Regions from separate parts of the Mucilaginibacter sp. A5337 genome, predicted to be linked through region 3. Evidence: riboswitches for the same ligand, from Rfam matches in the RefSeq annotation. Region 3 holds a riboswitch; each other region holds the start of a gene.
What was found. A riboswitch is a leader RNA that binds a small molecule or an ion and turns the genes downstream of it on or off. The one in region 3 is predicted to bind S-adenosylmethionine.
Positions count from the first base shown of each region.

Region 1: another riboswitch for S-adenosylmethionine. It lies ahead of AC59JO_RS02460 (TlpA disulfide reductase family protein); the one in region 3 lies ahead of metH (methionine synthase).
Region 2: another riboswitch for S-adenosylmethionine. It lies ahead of AC59JO_RS12555 (transmembrane 220 family protein); the one in region 3 lies ahead of metH (methionine synthase).

Region 1 is NZ_JCAWEC010000001.1:568,284-572,573, reverse strand. It holds gene AC59JO_RS02475 (DUF6597 domain-containing transcriptional factor) at 1-59, shown strand, start outside; gene AC59JO_RS02470 (YybH family protein) at 131-511, shown strand; gene AC59JO_RS02465 (isocitrate lyase/PEP mutase family protein) at 890-1,666, shown strand; SAM riboswitch class I at 1,982-2,095, shown strand; gene AC59JO_RS02460 (TlpA disulfide reductase family protein) at 2,208-2,774, shown strand; gene AC59JO_RS02455 (SusC/RagA family TonB-linked outer membrane protein) at 3,147-4,290, shown strand, end outside.
Region 2 is NZ_JCAWEC010000003.1:609,526-613,815, reverse strand. It holds gene AC59JO_RS12565 (DUF72 domain-containing protein) at 1-96, opposite strand, end outside; gene AC59JO_RS12560 (SDR family oxidoreductase) at 225-986, opposite strand; SAM riboswitch class I at 1,591-1,705, shown strand; gene AC59JO_RS12555 (transmembrane 220 family protein) at 2,009-2,410, shown strand; gene AC59JO_RS12550 (transglutaminase-like domain-containing protein) at 2,782-3,630, opposite strand; gene AC59JO_RS12545 (proteasome-type protease) at 3,635-4,290, opposite strand, start outside.
Region 3 is NZ_JCAWEC010000006.1:185,439-189,728, forward strand. It holds gene murQ (N-acetylmuramic acid 6-phosphate etherase) at 1-1, shown strand, start outside; gene AC59JO_RS21100 (hypothetical protein) at 108-674, shown strand; gene AC59JO_RS21105 (Bax inhibitor-1/YccA family protein) at 890-1,621, shown strand; SAM riboswitch class I at 1,757-1,866, shown strand; gene metH (methionine synthase) at 2,066-4,290, shown strand, end outside.

The DNA of each region.
Region 1 (4,290 bases), on a different contig from region 3:
CCCCTAACTCATTTGCTGCTCAGGCATCGCCTATAAACCAGGTATTGGCCGGTAGTTAATGCACTTCCGTTTTATACAATTTTTGCCTGTTCAAGCCGCATAGCTTTGCTGATAATAAAAAAACAATAAAATGAAATCAGCAAAAACACCACAGGAAGTGCACGCAGTACTTGCGGCAGCTTTTAACACCAAAGATGTAAATGTAGTTATGAATGTGTATGATGCCAACGGCATTATTTTCCCAGAACCCGGAAAAGAAGTATCCGGAAGGGCCCAGTTTGAAGAAGCCGTTAAAAGCATCTGCGCGGTTCCGGGGGTAATGGAAATTAAAACCGTATACTGCCTGCAATCGGGCGATGTAGCCGTGGGCCGGTCGGAGTGGAGCGTTACAGACAATGGCAAAACGCAAGTGGCCGCAAAGGGTATCGAGTTGATGAAACAGCAACCTGATGGTAGCTGGAAAATTATCATCGATCATGCTTTCGGAGCCGAAGCTAATCTTGTAGCATGATTTTCTCCATCTTAAACAAAAAGAGGCTGTATCATAATGATCAGCTTCTTTTTGTTTTTAGATACTTAAGCGATATATAATTTCTGTTTAATTAACTTTATTAATAAAATGGGGGTTAACAGGGTTAACATAATTTAGTGTTAATTTTAACTTAAAATATTTATAATCAGATATTTAAGTGTTTTTTAGGCCGAAAATGTGTTAACCCCCCTTTTGTATAAATATTATCGGCTAAATTTCAATTTAAAGGTAACGCAACAGTATGGCATCAATTTGATTTATGATACAATCTTCCTTGTTTCGCCTTAATCTGTTCCGTTTTATACAATTTTTAGAATATCGCCCGGGCTAATTTTGAGCATAAAATAAAACAAGATCATGAAAAATAGATTTAATGAATTTTTAGCCCTGCATCATAAAACCGAACCTTTGCAGATTGGCAATGTATGGAACGCGCAAAGCGCGCAGATTTATGATAAGTTGAATTTTGAGGCAATTGGTACCTCAAGCGCGGCTGTTGCCAGCTCTTTAGGCTTTGCAGATGGCGAGGAGATGAGTTTTGAGGATTATCTTTTTATTATTAAACGGATAATAGCAACATCATCAGCGATGTTAACTGTCGATCTGGAGGGAGGTTATGGTGACACACCGGAGGCAATCTGCAATAACATCATAAAATTATATAATATCGGCGTTGTCGGTATCAATATAGAGGATTCGATAGTAAGGGATGGCCAGCGAAGTATTGTTGACGCAAATGAGTTAGCGATTAAACTTAAACAGATCACCGGGCTGCTGGCTAAGGCAGATGTACAGGTATTTATAAATGTGAGGGCCGATTCCTTCCTGCTCGGTTTACCTAATGCACTGGAAGATGCTTTAAGCCGGACTAAACTTTACCAGGATACAGGTGTGCATGGTTTGTTTTTCCCCTGTATTACTCAAATAACTGATATTGAAAAAATAACAGCCTTATCACGCCTCCCGGTTAGTGTAATGTGTATGCCCGGGCTTCCGGATTTTAAAGCCTTACAAAGTGCAGGTGTTAAAAGGATCAGTGCCGGTCCATTTTTAAACATGAACATCTACCAATCGCTGGAAAATTTAATTGAAAAAATAACCACCGAAAATAGCTTTGCGAGCCTGTTTAAATAAATGCGGGGTGTTTTTTTAACTGTAAGTTGTAAACAATGGAAAACTATACTACCCTGTTTTAAGTTATTGCAATGTAGATGTAATGATCTACAAATAAGTTTAGGTTAAAAGTCCCGGCGGCGAGCGTTAGGGACTTTTTATTTTTACGGAAGTAGTTTAAAAAGGTTTCAGCTGGTTTGATCAGTGAACAAACTTCTGTTGGTAAGCCTGCACAATTTGAAGGCTTAATTCATTTTATTGCAATAATTATATAAAGTCTATGGTTTTAGTAGAATTTATATATATTTGCATCATCAAATCGGTTCTTTGAATATTTTATTATCAAGAAAGACTGAGGGAAAGGCCCTGTGATGTCTTAGCAACCTGTAAGCCCACTGTTATAAAGGTGCTAATTCCTGTCTGCCCAAATAGGGGCGGAAAAGATAATGTAATAAGCTATTGCCTTGCATAGTTCAGGCTATAAGCACAATTCTTTTTCTCCTTTCACTTTTCCTGCTAAAAAATATTATTGAGTTGATATCACAATTTAATGTGTGTAGCAATGAAGATTAAACATTTACTTATTACCTGCCTGCTTTCAATAACAACACTTTTTGCTGCTGCGCAAACAAACGCAGCTGCCGACCCGAATACTGATCGCGGTTACATCGTGAAAACAGGCGATATCGCTCCGGCCGATTTTGAGCTTGTGCTTACCGATGGTACTAAAACCTCATTGAAGCAGCTACGTGGCAAAGTAGTTATCCTACAGTTTACTGCAAGCTGGTGCAGTGTTTGCCGCGAAGAAATGCCTCATCTTGAAAAAGAGATCTGGCAGGCTTATAAAGATAAAGGCCTCGTATTAATAGGCGTTGACCGTGACGAGCCGCTTGAAAAAGTGAAAGGTTTTCATCAGGTTATGAATATCAGCTATCCGCTGGCGCTTGATCCGGGGGCTGACATATTCGGGCGGTTTGCCAACAAAAAAAGCGGCGTTACCCGCAATGTGGTTATCGACCGCGATGGAAAGATCGTTTACCTTACCCGTTTATATGATAAACAGGAGTTTGCATCAATGCTAAAAGCCGTCGACGCATTGGTGAACGAAAAAACAGCATCTGTCAACTGAGAATACTGATAGCAACCTGTTTCTGCTATCAATCAAGAAAAATCTATCTGTACTTATTTAATACCCGTTTTTATGAAAACAAAAACTACTTCCTTACACAAGAAACATTTCTTTTCGGTAAGCCGGTCAACCTGCAAATTCTTCATCTCAAGTATGCAAGGCATGCGTTGTTGCTGTTAATTCTTTACAGCATGCATGGTGTGTTTAAGTGCAGGCTTGCTGCAGTTTGCCTTAGCTTAATAATTACCATCCCCTAATCAATTCTTTACGGTTACAAAAGATTCATAACGCGGGCAAATTATGCCTGCTAAGGCGATAGCCATGCTTTTTGTACCGTAAGGCGTCAAAAATTAATCTCAATTATTAATTATCATGTTAAAAATTTACAAACTATTACTGGCAATTATATTGCCTTTTATTCTCGTCCAAACGGTTGCGGGGCAATCCGTTAAAATAAGCGGAGTGGTAACCGCCAAGTCAGATGGGTTGCCGTTGCCAGGTGTCAGCGTATCTGTTAAGGGTAAAACTACGGGTGCACAAACTAATGTTGATGGTAAGTTTATCATCAATGCCAATGTTAACGATGTGCTCAGGGTTAGTTACATCGGCTTTACAACCCAGGAAATCCCTGTTACGCAAAATACATCTACCTTAAATGTGGTTTTGGTTGAAGCACCAAATTCGCTGAATGAGGTAGTGATAACGGCCCTCAATATCTCAAAGGATAAAAAATCGCTGGGCTACGCGGTGCAGGGTTTAAAATCGAAAGATATTTCTGAAGCTAAAGAAACCAACTTTGTAAATGCGCTGACTGGTAAAATTGCCGGTGTGCAGGTAACCAACAGCCAGGGCGATATGGGCTCATCCCGTATCATCATCCGTGGAGAAACGTCTATCTCACGGGAAAACCAACCTTTATTTGTAGTTGATGGGGTTATTGTTGATAACAGCCAGTTTTTGGGCACCAATGGTTCAAGGGATTTCTCCAATGCCATTTCAGATCTGAATTCTGAAGACATTGAATCGGTAAGCGTATTGAAAGGACCCAACGCGGCAGCGCTTTATGGTTCACGTGCGGCGGCGGGCGTTATCCTCATTCGTACTAAAACCGGCAAAGGCGCAAAAGGATTAGGTGTTACCATAAACTCTAATACCAGTTTTTCAAATGTGCAGGTGTTGCCCGATTATCAAAACCAATACGGTCAGGGCTCAAATGGTAAATTCAGCTATGTAGATGGTAAAGGTGGCGGCGTTAACGATGGTGTTGACGAAAGCTGGGGCCCTGCTTTGGATGGTTCGCTGATCCCGCAGTTTTATTCAAATGGCCAGGCTGTGCCTTTCGTGGCGCATCCCAATAACGTAAGAGACTTTTTTAAAACCGGCGTAACGCTTAATAACGGCATCGCGATAGCAAGCAGCAGCGATAAAAGCGATTTCAGGTTGTCATATAATAACCTGCACCAAACCGGTATTGTACCTAATACTTCACAAGGGCGTAACTCTTTTGCTTTAAACT
Region 2 (4,290 bases), on a different contig from region 3:
TGCGGCGGCAAGGGCATCAACAGTTATCTGCGGATCGGCCGGCAAGGTAAAATCAACCCTTGCTAATTCTTCGTCCGTTACTCTACCAAATTCCATATTGCTTTTTTGCGGGAAAGATACGGTTTTGATTAATTAGGTGAGTAGTTGATGAATTGATTAAGTGAGTGGTTATTTGATCAACATTAAACCTAATCAACCACTCTCCCAATCAACTACTCACTAAACTACAAGAACATCCCACCTGAAGCTTCAATACGCTGAGCATTGATCCAGCGGGCATCCTCCGTGCATAAAAATGCGACCACACCGCCTATATCATCGGGTTGTCCCACCCTACCTAAAGCGGTAAATTGCGCCATCCTTTCTTCCAAACCCGGATGCGAGTCGAACGCTGCCTTGGTAAAGTCGGTTTGAATAATACCGGGAGCCACAACGTTTGCGGCTATACCGCGACTACCCAATTCTTTTGCAAGATACTTGGTGAATACTTCAATAGCTCCTTTCATTGAGGCATAAGCGGCATATCCCGGAGTTGAAAAACGGGCCAAACCGGTCGAAAAATTAATGATCCGGCCACCATCAGCAATTACGGTTAAACTCTTCTGCGTTAAAAAGTAAACGCCTTTAAAATGCACGTTAAACAGGTTATCAAAATCCTCTTCAGTAGTTTGTGCAAATGGCGAGGCAGCATCAATACCCGCATTATTGACCAGGAAATCAAAGGTATCCCGGCTCCATTTTTCGTTGAGGGTTGCTTTTAGTGTTGCAATAAAAGCATCGAAGGTGGATACAATACCTGTATCCAGTTGCAAAGCAGCAGCTTTTTGGCCCATCGATTCTATTTCGGCAACAACGGCTTCAGCTTCTTCTTTTTTACTGCGATAAGTTACTATAACATCGATCCCTTTTTGGGCGATGTGCTTAGCAGCGTTTTTGCCTAAGCCACGGCTGCCACCGGTTATCAATGCAATTTTATTTGTTCCCATTGTTGATGTTTTTTAATGTTTTAACAATACAAAGATGCGATGGTTGGTGAATAAAATTATGGTGACTACTTCAGATTAAATGGTGACCATTTCAGTTTTTTTATTCAGATTGACTACTAAAAAGTAAAAGCGAAGGGACTGACAATTCCTTCTCCATGGGAGCTACTGTGTATAAATATCTTGATGATTTTATTATTAATTGAAAAACGATGTCATTTCGAACGAACCACGGGGAGGATTTGTGCATCAGCGGGTGAGGAGAAATCTTATACGCCCTGCTTTTAATCGCGTAACTATGCATATCGTAAAAGATTTCTCACCCTTCCCCCGCTATTTCCCACCCTTCAAGGGCTCGAAATGACATTTTTTAGCTGAACAGATGTGTACACAAAGTAGCCCCCATGGAGAGGGAATCGCACAGCCCGAACTCTTAAAACCGTCTGACTGTCTTTTCAGCAGACATCATAACCAACTAATCATAAATTTATCTCCCTCAAAATCAACACCGAACAAATAAAAATTAAATTAAACTACTTAAACCATAGGAATTATATAATTTATTTTTACATTTGCACTGTCAACAACGACAAAGCGTTCTTTTTATAACTTATCAAGAAAGACTGAGGGAAAGGCCCAAAGACGTCTTAGCAACCTGTACATCCGCATAATGTAAAAGGTGCTAATTCCTGCTCCTGTGCAAAACGGGAGAGAGATAATTATATCTACACCCCACAACCGATCTGATTAAGTGATTTTTTTCTATAATTTTCAAGTCGCGTGACCGAGAGGATAGGTGGGGGTCCGCAATACCCTAAACGGCAGTTCGAATCTGCCCGCGACATCAAATTTTCCAAATAGTTCTTCATCTCATATTTCCTGAATCTGCTTTTGCTGAAATCAAGCCGCACAAAAACTATTTTTCGCCCTTTAAAAAGTGCAAACTAAATTCATATATTTAGCATTGCTTAACCTGCATTTAAGCAAGATAAACCAGCGTAAATTATTGCAATTGCTTTTTACTTATGAAAATCTTCAACATTGTATGGGTTGTACTTTTTATCATTTTTGCGGGTTTACAATATAACGATCCCGACCCATACCTTTGGATGCCCATTTACCTGTATTGCGCCTGGTTTTGCTATCTGGCTGCTAAAAAGGAATATTACCCTATTGGTTACGCAGCAGGCATTGCCATTTTTACAGGTTACGCCATTTACAAAATATTTGACAATAATGGCCTTATTGATTGGTTTGAATATCACCACGCCGAAAGCCTTGTGCAAACCATGAAAGCCGAAAAGCCATGGGTTGAAGAAGTACGCGAATTTTTTGGTTTACTAATTTGCGTGGCTGTGCTTGCAGCTAATTGGGTTTATGGTATAAAGCAAAATAAAAAAGTACCGGTTAAAAAGGGGAAGCGGTAAAGCTATATAAGGGTTTATTACAAAATAACATCAAATAAAAAAATCGTCATTGCGAGTGACCACCAGGGAATCCCCGGAAAAAATCGTAATGACGTGCAAAATACGTTTTAGAGATGGCGCGCTGGGCCGCGTTAGGGATTGCAGTGAAAAGCCCGGAGCGTGTGCGGGTTTGTGTGTGGGCAAAGCGAGGACTTGTAACGGAAAGCCCGGGCCGCAGGCAACGCCCATGTTATAAAATCCGCCAAAAAAACACCTAATAATCAACAACTTACAGACAAGTCATTATAAACAACGAATTGTAGATACTATTTTCTTTAAGTTCAAGCCCAATTTTTGTTGCCAACATACAGACTTCCTTTTTAATACTTCCTTTACAAATACGACAATCCTCTAAATTCTCCATCACCATAATAAAACGGCTCAAAGCTATCTTCGGCAAGCTCGCAGCTTACCTGCATAGTGGTAAATGTAACATCACCAAAAATATTGGCTATGGCCGAGTCGGCAGCATCATGGCCTGTAGCTATTTTAATGAGGCCATTTAAAGGCACTAACCGCGTTGCATCAAAAAGGATCCATTTGCCACCCAGATATGCCTCAAAGCAGGCATGAAAATCGGCAGGTTTAAGATGATAAGCATAGCCCGTAAAATAGCGGGCCGGTATAGTTAAGGCCCTGCAAAGGGCTATGCCCAGGTGCGCAAAATCACGGCAAACGCCGGCTTGTTCAGTCACCGTATCAAAAGCCGATGTTTGTGAATTGGTTGAACCGCTTAAGTATTGTACGTTTTTATGAATCCAGTTGGTTAATTCAACCACCTGCTCAAAGGGGTTAGTAATATGCCCGAACATATTGTGTGCGAGGCGGTATAACTTATCCGACTGGCAATAGCGGCTCGGGTTAAGATAAGGCAGCACCGGCGAAGGCAATTCAGAAACGTGGGTTTCCTGCAAATGACCAAAATCTGCTACCTCATAGCAATTATCGATGGTAGCCTTATAGGTGACTTTAATGTTGGGGATATCAGCGCTTACATCAAAACGCACTAATCGGTTTTCGCCCTGCAGGGTTTGCAATTCCTCAAACCTTATATAGGGTTCTAATTCAAACTCTTCACTTATTACCGTTTGATTTGTGCTCCTTAAAGCATGTATATTTAAAATCAATGTGCCCGGCGACCGTACTATATATTCCATTTGGGAAAACACATCGAATTTCATACTATCAGCCTTCTGTTTTTATTTCTTCTAATTTATTAAATGTGGCATCCATCCAGTCTTCCGAAATATGGTCGAGCGCCAGTTTAAGCTCCTCGGCCCATTGGGTTGAGATATGCTCCAGATCTTGTTTGTTATAACGTTGCTCAACAATATTGAAGCTATCCCTTTTATAAACAGCAACATCTATCGGAAAATCGACATTATTTGAACTTACCCTTGTTGAATCGAACGAAAGGAAACCCGTTTTCAATGCTAATCTCAAGCTCGAATCCTCATCAAGGATCCGGTTCAGGATAGCCTTACCGTGGCCCGAGTTACCGATAACTACATAGGGTGCTCCCTGCCCTAACTCAACCCAGTTTCCTTCGGGATAAAGCAAAAAAAGTTTATGCTCATCATCATCACGCAATTGCCCGCCTATAATGGTGTTCAGGTCGAACCTTAAGCCCGAAGCATCAAGAGATTCCTTATCTTCCTGGGCAGCGCGCTTTACCTGCTCACCAAATGCATTCACAGCTTTGTACATTTTATTGAACTCGGCTGTTTCCAGTAATTCGTTAAAATATATTACCGCCTTATCACGTACCGACCGTAAACCACTGGTCATGATAAACAACGAAAAATGATCCTTTTGCTCAATCGTGATCTTCTTTTTTACAG
Region 3 (4,290 bases):
AACTGAATTTGAAGATGTGTTGATTTGAAGATTTGAAAATGCAAAGCGGCATTCGATAAATCCCTCAATTCAAAAATTCGGGTTCAGACAAATTTGGAATTAACACAATGCACGATATTGAACCATATTACCGCTGGAGAGATGACTACGTAGCATCTGAAGATGAGTTTTCGCCTTTTTATGCTACAGAATACAGCGAGTTTGAATTTGACAAGCAGGTATACAATTACCTGCTGCACCCGCAATGGGACTCGTTCGGCTCCAATACGCTTTATCTTAAAGTGCTTTTTGCCGATTATGATAAAGGCTATACCATTATTGAGCTTATAGGCGAATGGAACGATGCCATCAATAACGACATCATGCTGCTAAAGCGTGAACTGCTCGATTTGATGATAGATAATGGCATCAGCCATTTTATCCTGATAGGTGAAAATGTACTCAACTTTCACTCAAGCGATGACTGTTATTACGAAGAGTGGTTCCAGGATGTAGAAGATGGCTGGATAGCCGGTATCAACTTCCGCGAGCATGTAATAGAGGAGTTTAAAAGCAACAACATCGACTATTACATCAACTTCGGCGGCGAGCTGGATAACCTTGGCTGGCGAGCGTTGAAACCTGTACAGGTTTTCAAAAAGGTAGAAGAGCAGTTGATGAGAAGGTTGAATTAAGACAAGAAATCAAGAGTCAAGAAAAAATAGAATCAAGGGTTCAGGAGCCAAAAGGCAAGGCGGTTAAGAAAACTTTCTTGATCCTCGACTCTAACATTCCAGACTCTTTCCTCCTTCCTGATTCTTGACTCTTGCAGTCTTGCTTCTTTCCTCCCCTTTCTTCACTCTACATTCACTTTTTATTCATAAATTCGTACTATAATTTTTAACACAAAATGGAATTTAAAGAATCTAAATACAACTACGATAATGTTATCGAAGTTAGAGATCAATCAGAAGTTTCTTCACGCAGGTTTATGGCCGGCGTATTTAGCTGGATGTTCGTGGCGCTTGGCGTTTCGGCAATAACAGTATTTTTGGTTTTAAACATGGGACTTATCAGCCTGATTGTTGCCCCAACCGGTGGTCTTACAGGCTTTGGCTATTTCGCCTTATTTTCGCCTTTGGCATTTTCATTAGTAATGCAATTTGGCTATAACCGTATCTCTTACCCGGTACTGGTATTGCTTTTTGTGGCTTATGCAACCCTCATCGGTATCAGCTTAAGCCTGATATTTTTGATCTATACATCTGCATCAATATTAGGTGTTTTCATTACCGCATCGGTAACTTTCGGTATCATGGCCGTAGCAGGTTATACTACCCAAATGGATTTAACCAAGTTTGGCTCAATCATGTACATTCTGTTCATCGGTATATTTGTAGCTTCATTGGCTAATTTCTTTATGCACAGCGAACAAATGAGCTACATTATCAGCTACATAGGTATAGCTGTATTTACTGGTTTAACTGCCTACTATATGCAAATGCTTAAACGCATTGGTGCAGGCATTGAATATGGCGATGCCAGTTCGAAAAAACTTGCTCTGATGGGTGCGTTAACGCTGTACATCACCCTGATCAACCTGTTTTTCATGATCCTCCGTTTATTCGGCAGAAGAAGATAATTTCAACAAAGAAACTCAATCAAAAAAGCTGCCTCCGCAAAAGGCAGCTTTTTTTGTTTAACAATGTGGCTTAACGATGAGATTAGGGCTGTGTTATACACTTGCAAATGACAACTTTATTGCGCAACTTTGCGGTGCTTATGGAGAAAGACGGAGGGATTAGACCCTGCGATGTCTTAGCAACCTGTGCTTCACAAGGTGCTACATTCTACCAGGCAGCAATTATGCGCCCGGACAGATAAGCGAAAGTCATATCAACACCCGACTTTTCGAGATAAGCTGTATTTAGATTTGAGATATTAGACGTGAGATTTGAGATAGCCTCAGCTTTTTCCAATTGCCTGTTTAGTATCTTTTTATCGGATATATGAGATAAAAGTATTGAGTCTTCCCGGCTTTTCGCCCGGTCTCACATCTCACGTCTCATATCTCACATCTCAAACAATGGACATTAGAAAAGAATTACAGAAACGCATCCTGGTGATTGACGGAGCAATGGGTACCATGATTCAAAGGTACCAGCTCACGGAGAAGGATTTTCGTGGCGAGCGTTTTCGCGATCATCATAGCGACCTGCAGGGCAATAATGACCTGCTCAATATTACGCGTCCAGATATTATCAAGGCCATCCATGCCGAATATCTTGAGGCAGGGGCAGACATCATTGAAACTAATACTTTCAGTACTCAGGTGATTTCACTTGCCGATTATCACCTGGAAGAACTGGCCTACGAATTAAGCTACGAAGGCGCACGCATCGCCCGCGAGGTAGCCGACGAATATACCCGGCGCAATCCTGATAAGCCCCGTTTTGTTGCCGGTGCTATCGGGCCTACAAACCGTACTGCTTCATTATCTCCGGATGTTAACGACCCCGGATACCGCGCCGTTACGTTTGATGACCTGGCCGAGGCTTACTATGACCAGGTACGTGGTTTGGTTGACGGTGGTTCGCACCTGTTATTGGTTGAAACCATATTTGATACCCTTAATGCCAAAGCTGCCCTTTTCGCTATAAAACGTTACGAACAGGAATGTAAAGCAGCAGGTAAAGATTATCCTGCTTTCAGCGATTCGGGCGGCATCATGATTTCGGGTACCATTACCGATGCCTCGGGCCGTACGCTTTCAGGGCAAACGGTTGAGGCATTCTGGAACTCGATAAGCCATGCCAACCTGCTTTCGGTAGGTTTAAACTGCGCTTTAGGTGCAAGGGAAATGCGTCCGCACCTTGCCGAGCTTTCTGAAAAAGCAGGTGTATATATCTCTGCTTATCCAAACGCTGGTTTACCAAACGAGTTTGGCCAGTACGACGAAACACCGCACGAAACTGCTCACCAGGTTGATGATTTCATCAAAGCCGGGCTGGTAAATATTGTAGGTGGATGCTGTGGCACTACACCCGAACACATTAAATGTATTGCCAACAAAGCTGCCGCGTTTCCGCCACGCCCTATCCCACAAATTGAGCCGGATATGCGCCTGAGTGGTTTAGAGTCGGTTACCATAAAACCCGAAAGTATTTTCGTGAACGTGGGCGAGCGTACCAACATTACCGGTTCGCCTAAGTTTTCTAAACTGATTTTGGCCGAGGATTATGAGGCTGCCCTGTCTGTTGCCTTACAACAGGTTGAAGGCGGCGCCCAGGTTATCGATATCAACATGGACGAGGGCATGATCGACTCTGAAGCGGTAATGACCAAGTTCCTGAACCTTGTTGCTTCTGAGCCTGATATTGCCAAGCTCCCTATCATGATCGACTCGTCTAAATGGACAGTGATTGAGGCTGGTTTGAAATGTGTGCAAGGCAAGGGCATCGTAAATTCCATCTCCCTGAAAGAGGGCGAGGATAAATTTAAAGAGCATGCCCGCAAAATTTTAAGCTATGGTGCCGCTACCGTAGTAATGGCCTTTGACGAAACAGGCCAGGCCGATTCATACGAACGCCGGATCGAGATCTGTAAACGATCATACGATATTTTGGTGAACGAAGTTGGATTCCCACCACAGGATATCATTTTTGACCCTAATATCCTTACCGTGGCCACCGGCTTGGAAGAACATAACAATTATGCGGTTGATTTTATTGAAGCCACCCGCTGGATCAAACAAAACCTGCCGCACGCCAAAGTGAGCGGCGGCGTAAGTAATATCTCCTTCTCGTTCAGGGGTAATAATACCGTGCGCGAGGCTATGCACTCGGCATTCCTTTACCACGCTATTAAAGCGGGTATGGATATGGGGATCGTAAACGCTGGGATGCTGGAAGTTTACGAGGAGATCCCAAAAAATCTGCTGGAACTGGTAGAAGATGTACTCCTTAACCGCCGTCCGGATGCTACCGAGCGCCTGGTTGAATTTGCAGATACCATCAAAAGCAAAGGCAAAGAGGTAGTACGCGACGAGGAATGGCGCAAAGGCACCGTTCAGGAGCGCCTCTCCCACTCCCTGGTAAAAGGTATTGTTGAATATCTTGACGATGATGTGGAAGAAGCGCGCCAGGCCTATGCAAGGCCCCTTGAAGTAATTGAAGGTCCGCTGATGGATGGCATGAATGTAGTAGGCGACCTGTTTGGTGCAGGCAAGATGTTTTTGCCACAGGTTGTAAAATCGGCCCGAGTAATGAAAAAGGCGGTGGCCTACCTGCTGCCTTTCATTGAGGAAGAGAA